3 regions of the Sphingomonas sp. GW821-FHT09E03 genome follow, and region 2 is predicted to be linked to each of the others. Evidence: predicted binding sites of a transcription regulator. Region 2 holds the regulator's gene; each other region holds the start of a gene.
What was found. The regulator LexA, encoded in region 2, represses DNA repair genes until DNA is damaged. The targets are predictions, from matches to a motif close to GTTCCNCNCTTGTTCT.

Region 1 (6,465 bases), on a different contig from region 2:
GCGCGATCTCGCGGCCGAGGCGGGGGTCAGCTTCGCCACCCCGTTCAACCAGTTCGGCAGCAAGAATGCGATCATGCACGCGCTGTCGAGCCGGCGGATCGACAGCATGGAAGCGCGCTACCGCGCCGCGCGGCCAGCGGGAGAGGCGCCGCAGCGCGTGCTGCTGGCGGTCGATACGGCAGCGGCGGTGATGCTGGAGGAGCCGGTGGTCAACCGCGCGGTGATGGGCTTCATCGGCACCCGTGGCGGTGCCCCGGGTACGGTGTGGGCGCGATCGACTGCCCTATGGGCGCTGGCGCTGGGCGCGGGCGACGGGCTGATCCCGGCGCAAAGGGACGACGCGCTGCGTCGCCTACCCGGCCAGCTGGCGTTCGGCTTTCGCGGCGTGCTGTCGTTCTGGACGGCGGGCGAACTGCCGGACGCGGCGCTTGCCGGCAGTGCCCGTGACATGGCGCTGGCGTTGCTGCTTGGGGTGCTCGAGCAGCCGCCGCCGGCCGATCAACTGGCCTGAGCGCGGGCTCACCCCAGCGTCACGAAGCTGTCCATCACCCGCTTGCGGCCCGCCGCCTCGAAATCGATCTCGAGCTTGTTGCCCTCGATCTCGGCGATCGCGCCATAGCCGAACTTCTGGTGGAACACGCGCTGCCCAACCGACAGGTCGCTGCGCCCCTTGTTGCCGATGCTGACCGAGGGCGTGCGGGTCTCGACGATCCGCTTGGGGGCGGTGGTGAAACCCGAGCCAGAGTCAGCGGCGCGCTGCCAGCCGGGGCCGCGACCGCTGCCGCGGGCGACATTGGCGAAGGGATCGGCGCGCTCGCTCCAATTGGCCTGCCACAGGCTGGCGCCGCCGGACATGGTGGTCTCGCTGTCGATATGCTCGGGCGGCAGCTCGCCGACGAAGCGGCTGGGAATGCTCGAGGTCCACTGGCCATAGATGCGGCGGTTGGCCGCGTGGATGATCACCGCGCGGCGGCGCGCGCGCGTGATCGCGACATAGGCTAGCCGGCGCTCCTCCTCCAGGCTGCGCAGCCCACCCTCGTCGAGGCTGCGCTGCGACGGGAACACGCCTTCCTCCCAGCCGACCAGGAACACGGTGTCGAACTCGAGGCCCTTGGCGGCGTGGATGGTCATGATCGTGACCTGCGGGTCCTGCTTGCCGCCCTCATTGTCCATCACCAGACTGACATGCTCGAGAAAGGCACCGAGGCTCTCATATTCCTCCATCGCGCGGACGAGCTCGTTGAGATTCTCGAGCCGGCCGGCGGCCTCGACCGATTTCTCGGCCTGGTACATGGCGGTGTAGCCGCTCTCGTCGAGCAACTGGCGGGCGAGCTCGGCATGCGGCAGGTCGCGCGCCATGTCCCGCCAGCGGGCGATGTCGCCGATGAAATTGCCGAGCGTGCGGCGCGCCTGGGGGGTGAGTTCGTCGGTGTCGAGGATGCGCGCGGCGGCGGTGGTCAGCGGCACGCGGGTGGCGCGGGCGAGCTGGTGAATCTTGGCGATCGCCTTGTCGCCGAGGCCGCGCTTGGGGACATTGACGATGCGCTCAAAGGCGAGATCGTCGGCGGGCTGGTTGACGATGCGCAGATAGGCGAGCGCATCGCGGATCTCGGCGCGCTCGTAGAAGCGAAAGCCGCCGACGATCTTGTAGGGCATGCCGATCGCGATGAAGCGATCCTCGAACTCGCGGGTCTGGTGCTGGGCGCGGACCAGGATGGCAATGTCATCGAGGCTTTTGCCGTTCCTTCGGCAAGCCTCGATCTCGTCGCCGACGCGGCGGGCCTCCTCGGGCCCGTCCCACACGCCGATCACCTGGACCTTCTCGCCGGCGTCGAGCTCGGTCCACAACTGCTTGCCGAGCCGACCGCTGTTGTTGGCGATGACGCCGCCCGCGGCGCCGAGGATGTGCGGGGTGGAGCGGTAATTCTGCTCGAGCCGGATCACCTTGGCGCCGGGAAAATCCTTTTCGAACTTGAGGATATTCTCCACCTGCGCGCCGCGCCAGGAATAGATCGACTGATCATCGTCGCCGACGCAGGCGATGTTGCGCCGCGCCTGGGCTAGCAGCCGCAGCCAGAGATACTGGACGCTGTTGGTGTCCTGATACTCGTCGACCATGATATATTTGAAGCGGCGCTGATAATCCTCGAGCACGTCGCGGTGGGTCTTGAGGATGGTCAGCATGTGCAGCAGCAGATCGCCGAAATCGCAGGCGTTGAGCGCCTTCAGCCGCGCCTGATATTGAGCATAGAGCTCGCCGCCGCGACCGTTGGCGTAGCGCTCGCTTTCGCCGGCATCGATGTCGGCGGGGACCAGCCCCTTGTTCTTCCACTCGTCGATCAGCCCCGCGAGGCTGCGCGCGGGAAAGCGCTTTTCGTCGAGATCGGCGGCGACGATCATCTGCTTGAGCAGGCGCAGCTGGTCGTCGGTGTCGAGGATGGTGAAGTTGCTCTGCAGCCCGACCAGCTCGGCATGGCGGCGCAGCATCTTGGCGCCGATCGCGTGGAAGGTGCCGAGCCAGGGCATCCCCTCGACCAGGTCGCCGACCAGCCGGCCGACCCGCTCGCGCATCTCGCGCGCGGCCTTGTTGGTGAAGGTCACCGACAGGATTTGCGAGGGATAGGCGCGCTGGGTGTAGAGCAGGTGGGCGAGCCGGGCGGTAAGCGCCGCGGTCTTGCCGGTGCCGGCGCCGGCGAGCATCAGCACCGGGCCTTCGGTGGTCAGCACCGCCTCGCGTTGGGGATCGTTCAGGCCCTTGAGATAGGGCGGATCCTGCACGGCGGCAGACGGGCGGGGGGCGAGGTCGTTCACCGGTGAACAGGTAGGGAACGCCGAGGCCGGAGGCAACCGCCAAGCTGTCGGGTCAAGTCGTTGAGCAACCCCTGACAAAATCCGGGGCGGCTCGGTGAGGAACCGCCCCGTAGTTCAGGGAGGCCGGGCGACAGGGGAGGCGCCCGACAGCCGCGCTCAAAGGGGGAGAGGAGCAGCGGCTGCCGGCGCTATGGCGGAGCATTGTTGCCGCAAAATGTCAGCAGGTGGGAATATCGGATTCGGCGCGCGAGGCCGTTCTGCTTTCCTCCGCGACGCCGGGTGGCGGCGGCGCATCGTGCAAGCCGGGGCGGCATCGACGTTCCTTTAGTTGCGCGATGCGGCTGCTAAACAATACAGGGCGCCATGCATCCTCCCGCCGCCCGCCGTATCCTGCTCGCCAGCCTGGTTGGCACCGCCGTCGAATTCTACGACTTCTACATCTATGCCACCGCCGCGAGCCTGGTGTTCGGCGAGCTGTTCTTCCCCAAGGGCGCGGCCGGCACCCAGCAGCTCGCCGCCTTTGCGACGCTCGCCGTCGCCTTTTTCGCACGACCGATCGGCAGCGTCGTGTTCGGCCATTTCGGCGATCGCATCGGCCGCAAGTCGACGCTGGTCGCGAGCCTGCTGACGATGGGATTGTCGACGACGCTGGTCGCGGTGCTGCCGACCTATGCGAGCGCCGGCTGGGTCGCGCCGATCGCCTTGTGCCTGCTGCGCTTCGGCCAGGGCTTCGGCCTCGGCGGCGAATGGGGCGGGGCGGCGCTGCTCGCGGTGGAGAACGCCCCGCCGGGCTGGCGCGCACGCTACGGGATGGCGCCGCAGCTCGGCGCGCCGGTCGGCTTCATCGCCGCCAATGGCCTGTTCCTGCTGCTCGGTTTGTGGCTGACGCCCGACCAGTTCCGCGACTGGGGCTGGCGCATTCCGTTCGCGATCAGCGCCTTGCTGGTGCTGCTCGGGCTGTGGATCCGGCTCAAGCTGGTCGAGACCGCCGAGTTCGCCGCCTCGCTTGCCGAGGCGCCACCGCCCGCGGTGCCGATCGCCGAGGTGCTGCGCCGCCATGCGGGCGTCACGATCGCCGGCACGATCGGCGCGGTCGCCTGCTTCGCCACCTACTATATCGCCACCGCCTTCGTGCTCGGCTACGGCACCAAGACGCTGGGCTATCCGATGCAGGCGCTGCTCGGCGTCCAGCTCGGCGCGATCCTGTTCATGGCGCTCGGCATCTATCTGTCCGCCTGGCTCGCCGATCGCTGGTTCGACGAGCGCCGCGTGCTCGCCGCCGGCTGCGTCGGCGTGGCGCTGACCGGCTTCGTGATGGCGCCGCTAATGGGCAGCGGCTCGCTCGGCGAGCTGTTCGCGTTCCTCGCGGTGCTATTGTTCATGATGGGCTTCGTCTACGGCCCGCTCGGCGCGTGGCTGCCGGGGCTTTTCCCGGCGCGGGTGCGCTATTCGGGGGCGTCGATCGCGTTCAACGTCGCCGGAGTGATCGGCGGCGGCCTTACTCCGCTGATCGCGCAGGGGCTGGCGATGCAGGGTGGGCTGGCGCTGGTCGGCCTGTATCTCAGCGGTGCGGCGCTGCTCAGCCTGGTGGCGCTGGTGCTGGTGCGCGGCCGGTCGGCGCCGCCGGTGGCCGACCTGCTGGTCTAGGCCTGGCGGAGTAGTGTCAGCCGCGCCTTGCCGTGGACGCGGGTGGCGTCGATCGCAAAGCCGGCGACCTCGATCTCCTCGGCCTTGGCGGTCTCGATACTGACCCAGGTCGCAGGCCCGATCCAGCCGAGCCGGCCAAGCTTGTCGAGCGCCACCGCACCGGCACCGGTGCCATAGGGCGGGTCCATCATGATCAGGTCGAGCGGCGTCGCGGTCGGGCCGAGCGCCAGCACCGAGGTGGCGCGGACATCCGCGCGCGTCTCGAGCTTGGCGAGATTGGCCTTGAGCGCGTCGACCGCGGCGCGATCCTGCTCGACGAACAGGCACGAGCCCGCGCCGCGCGACAGCGCCTCGATGCCGAGCGCGCCCGAGCCGGCGAACAGATCGGCGACCGCCAGCCCCTCGAAGCTGCCGAGCCGGCTGGCGAGCATCGAGAACAGCGCCTCACGGGTGCGATCGGCGGTGGGTCGCGTGGCCTCGCCCTTGGGAGCGACCAGCGGCCGCCCGCGCCATTGCCCGGCGATCACCCGCATCAGCGCTTTGCCTTGGGTGGATGGCCGCGGCCGCCGGCCGGACCCTTGCCGGGGCCGGGGCGGGGATTAACGCCGTCACGCGGCGGGCGGCCGCGTCCGCCGGCGGGGCCCTTGGTGCGCGGCGACAGGGTCGCGCCGGTCCGTTCGGTGCGCGGGGCGCCAGTCCGCGCGCTGCGCGGGGCGTCCATCCGCTCGCCGCGCGGGGCGGGGGCACGTTCCGGCCGATCGTCGCCGGTACGAGGCGGGCGCGGCGTGGCGCTGCGATCGGGCCTGCCCTTGTTGGGTCGTGGCGCGGCCTTGGCCCAGCCGGTGCGATCGGGGGCAGCGGCGCGCGGCGGCCGTGCATCGACGTCGCTGCGCGCGGCGCGGGGATCGGTGGCGGTGCGGGACGGTCGCGTGGTTCCGGGACGCGCCGTCCGGTCGGCCTGCGGCCTGAAGCCTGGGCGTGGTGCATCACCACGCGGGGCGGGCGCGGCGCGATCGGGGGTGCGACGTTGGCCCTGCGGGGCCTCGCTGCGCATCGGGCGGTCGTCGCCGGTGCGGAACGATGGACGCTCGCTCCTCACCGCCGACGCCGGGCGACCCGCGGGGGCCCGCTCGTCGGCGGGATGGCGGGCAGCGCCACGCGAGCCGCGTGCCGACACCGGACGCGGCACGCGCTCGCCACGATAGGGAACGTCACCCTCCTGGCGCTGCGACGGCAGATGCGAGCGCGGGCGGCCGCTCGCGCCGGCGTTGCGCGCCGGGCCCTCGACCGAGACAGGGTCCATCTGCTCGCGCTGGCGGCGCGGCGACTCCAGCGTCTTGCGGAAGGCGACCAGATCGTGCTGCTTGATCTCGCCGACCTCACCCGGCGGCAGATCGGCAAGCACGAACGGGCCGTAGCGGGTGCGGATCAGCCGGCTGACCTGCAGCCCGAGATATTCGAGCACGCGCCGCACTTCGCGGTTCTTGCCCTCAGTCAGAGTCAGCTCGATCCAGACATTGGCGCCGGTGCGCCGCTCGATGTTGGCGTCGATCGACCCATAACGGATGCCCTCGATCTCGACGCCCTCGGCGAGATCCTCGAGCTGCGCCTGGGTGACGTTGCCATAGGCGCGGGCGCGATAGCTGCGCTCGACGCCGGTCGCGGGCAGCTCGAGCTGGCGCTTGAAGCCGCCATCGGTGGTCAGCATCAGCAGCCCCTCGGTGGCGAGATCGAGCCGGCCGACCGGCACCACGCGGGGCAGGTCGGCGGGCAGGCGATCGTAGATCGTCGGCCGGCCCTTGGGATCGCGCTCGGTGACGAGCAGCCCGGGCGGCTTGTGGTAGAGGAACAGGCGGGCATGTTCGGGCGCGCCGACCGGTTCGCCGTCGACAGTGATGCCGGCGAGCGACTTCAGCACGGTGGCGGGCGTATCGAGCACCACGCCGTCCTTGGCGATACGGCCGTCGGCGATCATCCGCTCGATGTCGCGGCGCGACGCCACGCCGG
Region 2 (6,465 bases):
CGCCCGGGTGAGCGACGAGGCGATCGGCGAGTTCCTGCTTGCGCTGTCCGATCGCGGCGAGACCAGCATCGAGATCGCCGAAGCAGCGCGCGCGCTGCGCCAGCGGATGATCCCGATCGAGGCAGCCCCCGGTGCGATCGACGTGTGCGGAACGGGCGGCGATGGCCATCATACGCTCAACGTCTCCACCGCGGTGGCGCTGGTGGTCGCGGCCGCCGGCGTGCCGGTCGCCAAGCATGGCAATCGCGCCGCCTCGTCCAAGGCGGGCGCGGCGGATACGCTCGAGGCGCTGGGGCTCGATCTCGCTATCGCCGGCGCCACCGCCGAGGCGAGCCTGCGCGATCTCGGCATCGCCTTCCTGTTCGCCGCCAACCATCATCCGGCGCTGGGGCGGATCACCCCGCTGCGCCGGCGGATCGGCAAGCGCACGATCTTCAATCTGATGGGCCCGCTCGCCAACCCGGCGCGCGTCACCCGCCAGCTGATCGGCATCGCCCGGCCCGATTACACCTCGCTCTATGCCGAGGCACTGGCGCAACTCGGCACCGAGCGCGCCGCGGTGATCTCGGGCGAGGAGGGGCTCGACGAGCTCTCCGGCGCCGGGCCGAGCATCGCGGTGACGGTCGGCGACGTGGCCCTGCCCCGCACCATTACCCCCGACGACGCAGGGCTCGCCCGTCACCCGCTAGCCGCGATCCGCGGCGGCGATCCGGCCTATAATGCCGCGGCGCTGCGCGCGCTGCTCGACGGCCGGCACGGCGCCTATCGCGACGCGGTGCTGCTCAACGCCGCGGCGGCGCTGGTCGTCGCCGGCCACAGCCCGACGCTGGCCGCCGGTGCCGAGGCCGCGGCCCTTACCCTGGACCATGGCAGCGCCGCGGCCTTGCTCGATTCGTGGATCGCCTACCGATGACCATCCTTTCCCGCATCATCGAAACCAAGCGCGCCGAGGTTGCCGCGCGCAAGGCGACGACGAGCCTCGCCGATCTTGACGCGGGGATCGCCGCGGTGAGCAAGCCGCGGGGGTTCCGGGCAGCGCTCGATGCGCGCCCCGGCCACGCGCTGATCGCCGAGATCAAGAAGGCGAGCCCGTCCAAGGGGCTGATCCGCGAGGATTTCGATCCGCCGGCTCACGCCCGCGCCTATCAGGCGGGTGGCGCCGCCTGCCTGTCAGTGCTGACGGACGAGCAGTGGTTCCAAGGCAGCGACGACTATCTGGTCGCGGCACGCGCGGCGTGCACGCTGCCGGTGATCCGCAAGGATTTCATGGTCGATCCCTGGCAAGCAACCGAATCGCGTGCGCTCGGCGCCGATGCCATCTTGATCATCGTCGCCGCGCTCGACGATGGGCAAATGCGCGAGATCGAGGCCTCGGCGACCGAGTGCGGGATGGATGCGCTGATCGAGGTGCACGACGAGCATGAACTGGAGCGCGCGCTCAAGCTCAACAGCCGGTTGATCGGGGTTAATAACCGCGACCTGCGCGATTTCAGCGTCGATTTCCAGCGCAGCTACGAGCTGATCGGCAAGGCGCCCGAAGGCTGTACCTTCGTCGCCGAGAGCGGGCTCACCAGCCGCGCCGATCTTGACGCCATGGCGGCGCGTGGCGTGCATTGCTTCCTGATCGGCGAGGCGCTGATGCGTGAGCCCGATATCGAAGCGGCGACGCGGGCGCTGGTGGGATGAGCGGCCTCACCCATCTCGATGCCGGGGGCGCGGCGCACATGGTCGATGTCGGCGACAAGGCGCCGACGTCGCGCGAGGCGGTCGCGACCGGGCGGATCGCGATGAGCCCCGAAGCGCTCGCGGCGATCCGCGGCGGCACCGCGCAGAAGGGCGACGTGATCGCGGTCGCGCGGGTCGCCGGGATCATGGCCGCCAAGAAGACCGCCGAGCTCATACCCTTATGCCATCCGCTACCGCTGACGCGCGTCGCCATCGATATCGAGCTTGGTGACGACAGCATCACCGCCACCGCGACGGCGCGGACCGATGGCAAGACCGGCGTCGAGATGGAGGCGCTTACCGCTGTCTCGGTGACGCTGCTGACGATCTATGACATGGCCAAGGCGCTCGACAAGGCGATGGTCATCGATGGTGTGCGGCTGCTGAGCAAGGTCGGCGGCAAGTCGGGCGCATGGCACGCGCCACGCACCTGACCCGCCGCAGGGATCTGCCATGTTGACCCGCCGGCAATCCGCGCCCACCGCCAGAGCGTGACCCTGCTCCCCATCGCCGAGGCGCAAGCGCGCCTGTTCGCTCTCGCCACGCCCGTGGCCGCCGAGACCGTGCCGCTCGCCGCCGCCGCGGGCCGCTGGGCCGCCGCGGATGTACTCGCCCGCCGCACCCAGCCCGCGGCCGATCTGTCGGCGATGGACGGCTATGCGATCCGCTTCGCCGATCTTCCCGGCCCCTGGACGCTGGTCGGCGAGAGCGCCGCCGGGCGGCCCTATGCAGGCGGAATCGCTGCGGGGCAGACTGCGCGGATCTTCACCGGCGCGGCGATGCCCGCGGGCGCCGATACGGTGATGGTCCAGGAGGAGGTGAGCCGCGACGGGAATCGCATCCACCTTACCGGCGGAGGCCCGCCGGCGCTCGGCCGCAACACCCGGCAGCGCGGGCTCGATTTCCATGAGGGCGACCGGCTGATCGGCGCCGGCGAGCGGCTTACCCCGGCGCGAATCGCGGTGGCGGCAACCGGCGGGGTGGCGAGCCTCGCAGTCAACCGCCGCGTGCGGGTAGCCTTGGTCGCGACCGGCGACGAACTGGTCCAGCCCGGCGACACCAGCGCGCCGCACGATCCTGCTGCACTGCCAGAATCGAACCGGGCGATGCTGGCGGCGATGCTCGCCGATCTGCCGGTCGACATCGTCGATCTCGGTATCCTTCCAGACGATCTTGCGACGTTGCGCGATGCTTTTGCCGCCGTCGACGCGGACCTCCTCGTCACCACCGGCGGCGCCTCGGTCGGCGACCACGACCTGGTCCGGCCCGCGCTCGAGGCCGCGGGCGGGAGCATCGATTTCTGGCGGATCGCGCTGCGGCCTGGCAAGCCGATGATGGCGGGTCGGCTCGGCGCCACGGTGGTACTCGGCTTACCCGGTAATCCGGTATCCGCCTTCGTCACCGCGATCCTGTTCGTTAAGCCGATGATCGCCCGGCTTGGCGGCGCCACCTACCCGATGCCGCGCAGCAGCACGGCGATTCTCGGCGAGGACCTGCCCGCCAACGGCCCGCGCACCGACTTTCTGCGCGCCGAGATCCGCGACGGTCGAGTCTATGCCTCCACCATCCAGGATAGCTCGATGCTGCTTACCCTGGCGCGGTCGCACTGCCTGATCGTCCGTGCCACGGGAGCATCGCCGGCGGTGGCCGGCGACTCGGCGGAAATCCTCGTCATCGCCTGATCAGCGCGCTTGACGGACGTCAGGGCGTTCCCTAGAAGTTCCGCGTCTGTTCTGGCACGGAAGGACCGCCATGCTCACCCGCAAGCAGCACGAACTCGTCTGCTTCATTCACGATCGCCTTGAAGAGACTGGCGTGTCGCCGTCGTTCGAGGAGATGAAGGAAGCGCTCGACCTCAAGTCGAAATCCGGGGTGCACCGCCTGATCAGCGCGCTCGAGGAACGTGGCTATATCCGCCGCCTGCCCAATCGCGCGAGGGCGCTGGAAGTGGTCAAGATGCCCGAGCGCGGCGACCGCAAGGTAGCGACTCCGGCCACGCCACCGGCCCGCACCAGCAACGTTCGCGCGACGGCCCCGACGCCGGCCAATGACGTGATCGAGATCCCGCTACACGGCCGCATCGCCGCCGGCGTACCAATCGAGGCGTTCGAAGGCAGTTCGATGCTTGCGGTGCCGGCCGCGTTGCTCGGTTCGGGTGAACATTATGCCCTCGAGGTGTCGGGCGATTCGATGGTCGAGGCCGGCATCCTCGATGGCGATTTCGCGCTGATCCGCCGGACGGAAACGGCGCGCGACGGCGAGATCGTGGTGGCGCTGATCGAGGACAGCGAGGCGACGCTCAAATATTTCCGCCGCGAAGGTGCGATGGTCCGGCTTGATCCGGCCAACCGCGCTTATCAGCCGCAGCGCTATGCGCCGTCGCATGTACGGGTGCAGGGTAAGCTGTCGGGAATCCTGCGCCGCTACGATTGAGGGTGGTGGCACGGCCGATGGTTGATCGTGACGAAGTTGATGTAGTGGGGTGACGGAGCGGCAGGCTTGGTGCCCGGTGTCTCTTGAGCCCTGATCGTCGCTAATGCTGCTATCTCTCTAGTGTGCCGAGGCTGACACGATGGGGTAAGTGCGCGGCCAACCACCTCTTTACCCTGTTCTTCATCCTGAGCTTGTTGCAGCATCTATGGCCGACGCGTGCCGCACGCTCGCGAACAGCTCTGACCATGGATCCTGGAACAGGTTCAGGATGATCGGGGTATCCGGGCGGCAGTCGTGGTCACCGTGGACGAGGTGGCGACGAGCGGCGGCGGGGCCAGAATTCATAGTTCGGACGCGCTGGCGCAATGGTCGGCGCCACAAGCCAGGGGTGGCGGTCGCCACGCATGCGGACCGTTGCCACTTTTCCGGTTACCAGCGTTACCGCGACGCCGCCCGTCCGCGCCAGCACTGGCTTGTCGAGCCGCAGCCAGCGCGGCGTGCAGCGGCGCGGCAGCCAGCGCTCGCTGACGACGATATCGGCGCCGGCACAGGCGACGCTCAGATCCTCGGTTGGCACGGGATAGGCACTGCGGGTTGCCATGATCCGCCAGCTCAGGGCGCCGCGATGGGCATCGGTGATGCACAGATCACGGCTGCAGCGTGCCGCGGGCTGGTCGGCGAGCAGCAGCGGCTCGCCATCGACGCCGCCATTCTCGGCGAGCATGCTGCGGGTGTAATCGCCGGCGCGATCGCGGAGCAGCGCCAGCCCCGCGGGGGTGCGGATCGCCAGATGACGCCCGTCGCCAGTAACGAGCAGGTCCGGCGCCGGGGTGGTGAGCGCCCAGAGCGCGCCGGCGGCAAGCGGGGCCAGCCCGAGCGCCCGCCAGCGGGTGCGCCACAGCATCAGCCACAAGCCGCCGCCGATCATCAACCCGAAGGCGGCATCGGGCATCGCCGGCAACGCGACCGCGGCGCCTGGCGCTGCGGCGACGGTGCGCGCGATCCACAGCAGAGCCTGCAGCGCACCTTCGGCAAGCCACCACAGCGGCGCGCCGCCCCCCGCGAGATCGGCAAACAGTGCCAGCGCCTCCAGCGGCATGATCACGAAGGTAGTCAGCGGGATGGCGACGATATTGGCCAGCGCGCCATACAGGCCGGCCTTGTGGAAGTGGAACACGGCGATTGGCATCAGCGCGAGCTCGACGGCAAGCCCGGTGACGAGCAGCGAGGCGGTGCTGCGCGCCAGCGCGCGCGCCCTGCCCTCCTCACGCGCGGCAACCTGCGCCATCACCCATGGATGCTCGTGCAGCGCGACGATCGCGGCGATGGCGGTGAAGGATAGCTGGAAGCTCGGCCCCACCAGCGCCTCGGGCCACAGCAGCAGGACCACCAGCGCCCCCATGGCGAGCAGCCGCAGCGTCATCGCTTCTCGGCCGAGCGCCAGCGCCACCAGCACCAGCAGCGCGGCGACGCAGGAGCGGATCGTCGGCACCTGGCTGCCGGTCAGCAGGGTGTAGCCAATCGCCGCAAGCGCGCCGGCGACGCCCGCCACCACCGGCAGGCGGACCCGCAAGGCCATAATAGGAAACAGCGCCAGTAACCGGGTGACGAGCAACATGGTGGCGGCGACCGCGGCGGTGATGTGGAGACCGCTGACCGACAGCAGATGGGCAAGCCCCGCCCGCCGCATTGCATCGGCATCATCGGTCGCGATCGAGCCTTCGTCGCCGGTGGCGAGCGCCGCCGCGATCCCACCGGCGCTGCCGGGTAGCTGCGCCGTGATGTGACGGGTCAGCGCGGCGCGCAGTCCCGACCCGGAACCACCGGGGGTGATCACCCTGACTGGCGCAAAGCCGCGGCCGGTGGCCCCGATCCCCGCGAACCAGGCGACACGGGCATAATCATAGGCACCGGGCACCGCCGCCGCGGGCGGCGGCATCAGCCGCGCCTGGAGGCTGATCACGGCCTTGGGAGCAAGGCCGCCCGGTACGTCGGCCGCGGCAAGATTGACGCGGAGGCGAGGCGGCAGCGAGGCGTCCGCCGCCGGGGCCAGGGTCAACCGGACGAGCTCGCGCGCGGCGAGCGGCTCGATACCGAGGACCTTGGCCGTGAAGGTGGCGATCACCGGGCGGGCGAGCACCGGCGCCGCCACGCGATCGGCGCGCCACCAGACCAGCCCGATGCCAAGCGCGACGGTCAACGCCGCGACCGCGAGTGCCCGTGCCGCGCGACCATGGCGCCCGATTGCCAGCCCGCCGAGCCCGACCGCCGTCATCGTCGCGATCGCCTGCCGCCAGGCAGCCGGGC
Region 3 (6,465 bases), 200 kb from region 2:
GAACCGGTCGCGGGTGATGCTGGAGATCGTCGAGGATACGGTCGGCCGGCATGATTTCCTGCTCACCCCCTGTTCGTTCGATACCTTCCACCATTTCTACCCGACCCTGCCGCCGCACCGCGGCTGCTTCGGCAATCTCGCTGCCGCGCTCGAGCCTTATGGGATCGGCCCGGATCAGATCCCGACCGCGTTCAACTGCTTCATGAACGTGCCGATCGATGGCGAGACCGGCAAGCTCAAGGTGCTGCCGCCGATCAGCCGCGCCGGCGACCACATTTCGCTGCGCGCCGAGATGGACCTGATCATCGGGCTGACGGCGTGCTCGGCACCCGACTCGAATGGCGGCACGTTCAAGCCGATCCATTATCGGATCGAGCCGCAGGGCTGAATTGGCAGGGTCGGCAGCTGGGTGCTTAGCGCGCCCTCCGCAGCGGCACGCGACTATGCCGGGTTGCCAGCTCACGTCGTCAAAGACCCTGGCGCATGCTCTGTCGCAGGAATTTCCAGCTTCCGCTGGGATGGCCAGCCCAGGTCCCGCCCGACAGAGTCGCCCCCCAATGAAGAGGGCGCTTCGTGCGTATCAATGATCAGCCGGCCGTCCGATGGTTCTGCCGATGTGTATCCGACAACCAGACGCGTCGTCGTTCAAACCACCGCGCCGACTCAGCCTCGTTGGGCGTTACGGCGGCGCGGGATCGTGGCGACGCCGGCGATGGTGGTCATGACGGTCGCGAACATCGCCGATCCGATCAGCGCGAACATGAAGAGCTGGGGCATGGTATCTCCGGCAAGCAGGATCGCTGATCATCCAACGGCTTGCGGCCAGCTTTTCTCCCGCCCCGATCATTTATCCCGCGTTCTGCGTCCCGCCACGTCGGTATCCCGCCCCGATGCTCGCCTCGTGCTAAAAGGGCCCGCCATTGCTGGCGAGCCCCCTGCTCCATTCAACCGATCCACGCCGGATCAGCGCCGAATGGGCGTCGATCAGACATCGTCCTCGGCGTCCGGGCCGACCATCATCTCCTCGGCAACCTTCTCGGTACGCTGGCGGATGGCGCGCTCGAGCTTGTCGGCCATTTCCGGATGCTCGCGCAGATAGTTCTTCGAATTCTCGCGGCCCTGGCCGATGCGAACGCTGTCGTAGCTGAACCAGGCACCCGACTTCTCGACCAGCCCGGCCTTGACCCCGAGATCAAGAATCTCGCCGATCTTGGAAATGCCCTCGCCATACATGATATCGAACTCGACCTGCTTGAACGGCGGCGCGACCTTGTTCTTGACCACCTTGACGCGGGTGGCGTTGCCGGTGACCTCTTCACGGTCCTTGATCGCACCGGTGCGGCGGATGTCGAGCCGGACCGAGGCATAGAATTTCAGCGCGTTGCCGCCGGTGGTCGTCTCCGGATTGCCGTACATCACGCCGATCTTCATGCGCAGCTGGTTGATGAAGATCACCATACAACGCGAGCGACTGATCGAGCCGGTGAGCTTGCGCAGCGACTGCGACATCAGCCGCGCCTGCAGGCCGACATGGCTGTCGCCCATCTCGCCCTCGATCTCGGCGCGCGGCACCAGCGCCGCGACCGAGTCGACCACCAGCACGTCGATCGCGTTGGAGCGGACCAGCGTGTCGACGATCTCGAGCGCCTGCTCGCCGGTATCCGGCTGCGAGACGATCAGCTCGTCGATGTTGACCCCGAGCTTCTTGGCATAGACCGGATCGAGCGCATGCTCGGCGTCGACGAAGGCGGCAGTGCCGCCCCCCTTCTGCGCCTCGGCGATGACATGCAGCGCGAGCGTGGTCTTGCCCGACGATTCAGGACCATAGACCTCGATCACGCGGCCGCGCGGCAGACCGCCGACCCCGAGCGCGATGTCGAGCCCAAGCGAGCCGGACGAGATCACCTCGACCTGCATGGTTTCCTTGGCGCCGAGCTTCATCGCCGAGCCCTTGCCGAAGGCGCGGTCGATCTGCGCAAGCGCGGCGTCTAGCGCCTTCTGGCGGTCTGCGTTGGCTGTTGCCATGCCGTTATCGATCACTTTCAGATTGGCGGCCATTGGGAGCCTCCCCTGCTAGAGCATGCGCGCGCCCACGGCAACGCGTTGGTTACCATGTATATGGTTTGTTCTGCAGGAACAAGAGGGGAACGCGGCGATTATCCGCGTACGGCTCAGGCCAGCGCGGTCGCCAGCGTCCACCAGCCGCGCCGCTCGGCCTGCGCAGCCACGGCAGCGGCGGCCGCCGCGGACTCGAACAGCCCGAAACAGGTCGCGCCGGATCCCGACATCCGCCCGAGCAGCACCCCCGGCGCGGCATCGAGCAATGCACGCACCTCGCCGATCACCGGCGCCAGCGCCCGCGCCGGCGGCTCGAGATCGTTGCGACCGGCGCGGGCACGGGCGAGCAGGTCGCCGTCGGGAAGGCCACCACGATCGGTCCCGTCCCAGCCGGCGAACACCGGTGCGGTCGACACCGCCACGCCCGGGTTGATCAGCAGCAGCGGCGTGCCCGACAGCCCGTCGAGCGGCTGCAGCGTCTCGCCCTTGCCGGTCCCCAGCGTTGTCCGCCCCACCAGGCAGGCGGGCACATCGGCGCCGAGCTGCTCGGCGATCGCGAACAGCCCGGGATCGTCGAGCGCGACGCCGTGGAGCCGAGCCAGCGCGCGCAGCGTCGCCGCGGCATCCGCGGATCCGCCGCCGATCCCCGAGGCGATCGGCAGGCGCTTGTCGAGCACGATACGATGCGCCTGGGCGATGCCGAAGCGGTCAACGAAGCGCGTCGCGGCACGCGTCACCAGATTGTCGCCCGGCCCGGCGAGCGCGGCGGCGAACGGGCCGGTGATGGCGAAATCATCGGCCTCGGCCAGCTCGACCGTGATCGCGTCGCCGTCGCGGGCGAAGGCGAACAGCGTCTCGAGCTCGTGATAGCCATCGGCGCGGCGGCGGCGGACGTGGAGCGCGAGGTTGATCTTCGCGGGGGCAGCTTCAACGATCATGGGATGGCAGGCCGGTCTCTATTCTGGCGGTGAGGCGGGGTTGGTCGTCGGGGCCGGCGGTGAGCGCGGCGGCGCGCCAGGCATAGCGCGCCTCGTAGCGGCGCCCCAGCGTCCAATACAAGTCGCCGAGATGCTCGGCGATTTCGGGGTCGGCCGGTTCGCCGATTGCGGCCCGCTCGATCATCGGCAGCGCCCGGCCGTCGTCACCGGCCAGATGGTAGACCCAGCCAAGCGAATCGACGATCGCCAGATTGTCCGGCAACAGGGCATGGGCACGCTCGAGCATCGCGGTCGCCGCGGCCATGTCCTCGCCCCGCGTCGCGGAGGCGTAGCCGAGATAGTTGAGCGCGAGCGGCTGGGATGGCCCGAGCGCCACCGCGCGACGCAGCGCGGCCCGCGCGCCGGGCCAGTCGCCGGCCTGTTCCAGCGCGCCGCCATATTGGACAAAGGCCGCCCACTGCCCGCCGGGCTCGACCTGGTCGGTCACGCGGCGATACCAGGGTGCCGCCTCGGCATAACGGCGCGCCGCGACCAGCCGATCGGCATAGCGCTGCCAATCGTCGGCACTGCCATCGGGATCGGTCGCGCGGGCGCGGGCGAGATCGAGCGCCTCGGCATCGCGGCCCGCATTTACCAGGATCATGATCCGCCCCGCCACCGCCGGCGCCTGGAACGGGCTCGACGGCGCGACGCCCGCCAGCACGCGCAGCGCGGCCTCAGTCGCGCCGCCGCGGGCGAGTGCCTGGCCGAGCAGCAGCCGCGCACGATCGTTGCCGGGATCGGCGACCAGCGCCGCGCGCGCGAGGCCGAGCCCCAGCGGCGACGCGCGCTGGTCGAGCAGGTCGGCGCCCAGGCTCGCGAACAGGCGCGACACGGCGAACCCGAGCGTCGGCCTGGCCCCCTTGCTGGTCCGCATCGCCATCAGCACAGGGTCGTCGAGCGTGAGCAGGCTGCGTGCCTCGGCCGCATCGCCGACGCCGAACAGCAGCTGCGCCGCGGCGGCGCGCAGGTCGTTGCCCTCGGCGCCGCGAGCCTGCGCGAGCACGGCGGCGCTTCCGCCGGTGACGTCACCGCGGGCGATCAGCAGCAGCCCGCGCTGTTCGGCGGCGACATGGCTGGCGATCGGGTCCCTGCCTGCCGCAGCAAGCGGCGCCAGTGGATCGCTGCCGCGCGCGAAGGCGATCCAGCCGCGCAACGATGGCGACAGCACTCGCAGCGCGCCCTTGTCGAGCCCGGCGGTGGCAGCCTCGACCCCGGCGACATCGCTGCGCGCGGCCGCCTCGGCGAGGCCGAGCAGCGGCAGGTCTGGCGCCGCCTCCGCCTCGCCGGCCAGCATCCCGGCCGCGCGCGCCGCCAGCCGCAGATCCCCCGCCGCCATCGCCTGGCGATAGGCACGATCGGCCACAGCCAGATTACCCGGTGCCGCGGCCAGCGCCACCGCATAGCCGGCGGCGGCGCGGTCGATCTCGCCGTCGGCCTCGGCGGCGCGCGCCTTGAGATAGGCCGCCACGCCATCGCGCGCCGCCGGTACGGGCAACCGCGTATCGGCGGCGACCGGGGTCGCCGCGACGCTCAGCACGGTGGCGAGGAGAAGCAGCTTACATGTTGGGGTAATTGGGGCCTCCACCACCCTCCGGCACCACCCAGTTGATGTTCTGGGTGGGATCCTTGATGTCGCACGTCTTGCAGTGGACGCAATTCTGGGCGTTGATCACGAACCGGGGCTCGTCGGTGTCCTGCCCCACCACCTCGTAAACGCCGGCCGGGCAATAGCGTTGCGCCGGCTCGTCGTACATCGGCAGATCATAGCCGATCGGGATTGACGCATCCTTGAGGGTGAGGTGGACCGGCTGGTCTTCCTCGTGGTTCGTATTGGACAGGAACACCGATGACAGGCGATCGAAGGTGAGCACGCCATCGGGCTTGGGATAGACCGGCGGCGTAGCGAGATCCTTGCGCCACAGGCTCTCGTGATCGGGATGATGCTTCATGGTGAACGGCATCTTGAGGCCGAAATGCTCGAGCCACATGGTGACGCCGGCCAGCCCGGAGCCGACGAAGTCGCCGAACCGCTTCACCAGCGGCACGACGTTGCGAACGATCGACAGCTCTTTTTTCACCCAGCTCGCATCGAACGCCTCCGGATAAGCCACCAGCTCGTCGCTCTGCCGCTGCGACAGGACCGCCTCCACCGCCGCCTCGGCCGCCATCATCCCGCTCTTCATCGCGGTGTGGGTGCCCTTGATCCGCGGCACGTTGAGGAAGCCGGCGCTGTCGCCGATCAGCGCGCCGCCCGGGAACACCAGCTTGGGGATCGACTGCAGCCCGCCATCACTGATCGCGCGCGCGCCATAGGAGACGCGCTTGGCGCCCTTGAGCAGCGCGGCGATCTCGGGATGGGTCTTCCACTTCTGCATCTCGCTGAATGGCGACAGATAGGGGTTGGTGTAGTTCAGCCAGGTGACGAAGCCGAGGCTGACCTGGCCGTTGGCCTGGTGGTACAGCCAGCCGCCGCCATTGGCGTCGTCGCCGAGCGGCCAGCCCTGAGTGTGGATGACCCGGCCGGGCTGATGGAGCGCAGGATCGATGTCCCACAGCTCCTTGATGCCGAGCCCGTAGACCTGCGGCTGGGCATCGCGCGCGAGATCGAAGGTGCGGATCACCTCCTTGGTGAGATGCCCGCGACAGCCCTCGGCGAAGAAGGTGTATTTGGCATGGAGCTCGAGCCCGGGCTGGTAGTCGGGTTTGTGGGTACCGTTGCGCGCGACGCCCATGTCGCCGGTGGCGACGCCCTTCACCCCGCCGGCCTCGTCGAACAGGATCTCGGCGGCTGCGAACCCCGGGAAGATCTCGACGCCGAGCTCCTCCGCCTGCCCGGCGAGCCAGCGGCACAGGTTGCCGAGGCTGCCGGTATAAGTGCCCTTGTTGTGGAGGAACGGCGGTGTCCACAGATGCGGCAGCACCGTCTTCTTCCGCTCGGTCAGCACCCAGTGGAGGTTCTCGGTCACCGGCACCTCGGCGAGCGGACAGGTTTCGCGCCAGGCGGGCAGCAGTTCGTCGAGGCTGCGCGGGTCGATCACCGCACCCGACAGGATGTGCGCGCCGACCTCCGACCCCTTTTCCAGCACGCATACCGACAGCTCCGCACCGCGTTCGGCGCTCAGCTGCTTGAAGCGGATCGCGGCGGCGAGGCCGGCAGGCCCCGCGCCGACGATGACCACATCGTAGGGCATGGATTCGCGTTCGCTCATCATCGTCTCCCGGGTTGCCGCCCCCCTTGCGCCGTCTAAGAGCGTCCGGGCGCGAGGCGGCAACGTCTTGTCTTGCCCCGCGATCCGACAAGTTGACCAAAACGTCAACTGCGGGAACAAGGCCAGCGGTGGGAGCGGATCAACATATCGACTGGATGAGCAGCGCCGCCAGTGCGCTCGACTGGTGGCAGGACGCCGGTGTCGACACGCTGGTCGAC

Region 1: AC07M8_RS15040 (ATP-dependent helicase) is a predicted target of LexA. The motif match lies at 2,815-2,830, and genes of this name have one in related genera.
Region 3: recA (recombinase RecA) is a predicted target of LexA. The motif match lies at 2,134-2,149, and genes of this name have one in related genera.

Annotation. Positions count from the first base shown of each region.
Region 1 is NZ_JBWKOS010000007.1:129,586-136,050, forward strand. Features, by position in the region: gene AC07M8_RS15035 (TetR/AcrR family transcriptional regulator) at 1-511, shown strand, start outside; gene AC07M8_RS15040 (ATP-dependent helicase) at 520-2,811, opposite strand; gene AC07M8_RS15045 (MFS transporter) at 3,175-4,458, shown strand; gene rsmD (16S rRNA (guanine(966)-N(2))-methyltransferase RsmD) at 4,455-4,991, opposite strand; gene AC07M8_RS15055 (pseudouridine synthase) at 4,991-6,465, opposite strand, start outside.
Region 2 is NZ_JBWKOS010000004.1:255,054-261,518, forward strand. Features, by position in the region: gene trpD (anthranilate phosphoribosyltransferase) at 1-913, shown strand, start outside; gene trpC (indole-3-glycerol phosphate synthase TrpC) at 910-1,686, shown strand; gene moaC (cyclic pyranopterin monophosphate synthase MoaC) at 1,683-2,159, shown strand; gene AC07M8_RS11550 (molybdopterin molybdotransferase MoeA) at 2,217-3,407, shown strand; gene lexA (transcriptional repressor LexA) at 3,478-4,158, shown strand; gene AC07M8_RS11560 (ComEC/Rec2 family competence protein) at 4,457-6,433, opposite strand.
Region 3 is NZ_JBWKOS010000004.1:55,122-61,586, reverse strand. Features, by position in the region: gene AC07M8_RS10650 (DUF1989 domain-containing protein) at 1-388, shown strand, start outside; gene recA (recombinase RecA) at 985-2,058, opposite strand; gene AC07M8_RS10640 (4-(cytidine 5'-diphospho)-2-C-methyl-D-erythritol kinase) at 2,172-2,996, opposite strand; gene AC07M8_RS10635 (tetratricopeptide repeat protein) at 2,986-4,575, opposite strand; gene AC07M8_RS10630 (electron transfer flavoprotein-ubiquinone oxidoreductase) at 4,595-6,247, opposite strand; gene AC07M8_RS10625 (uracil-DNA glycosylase) at 6,376-6,465, shown strand, end outside.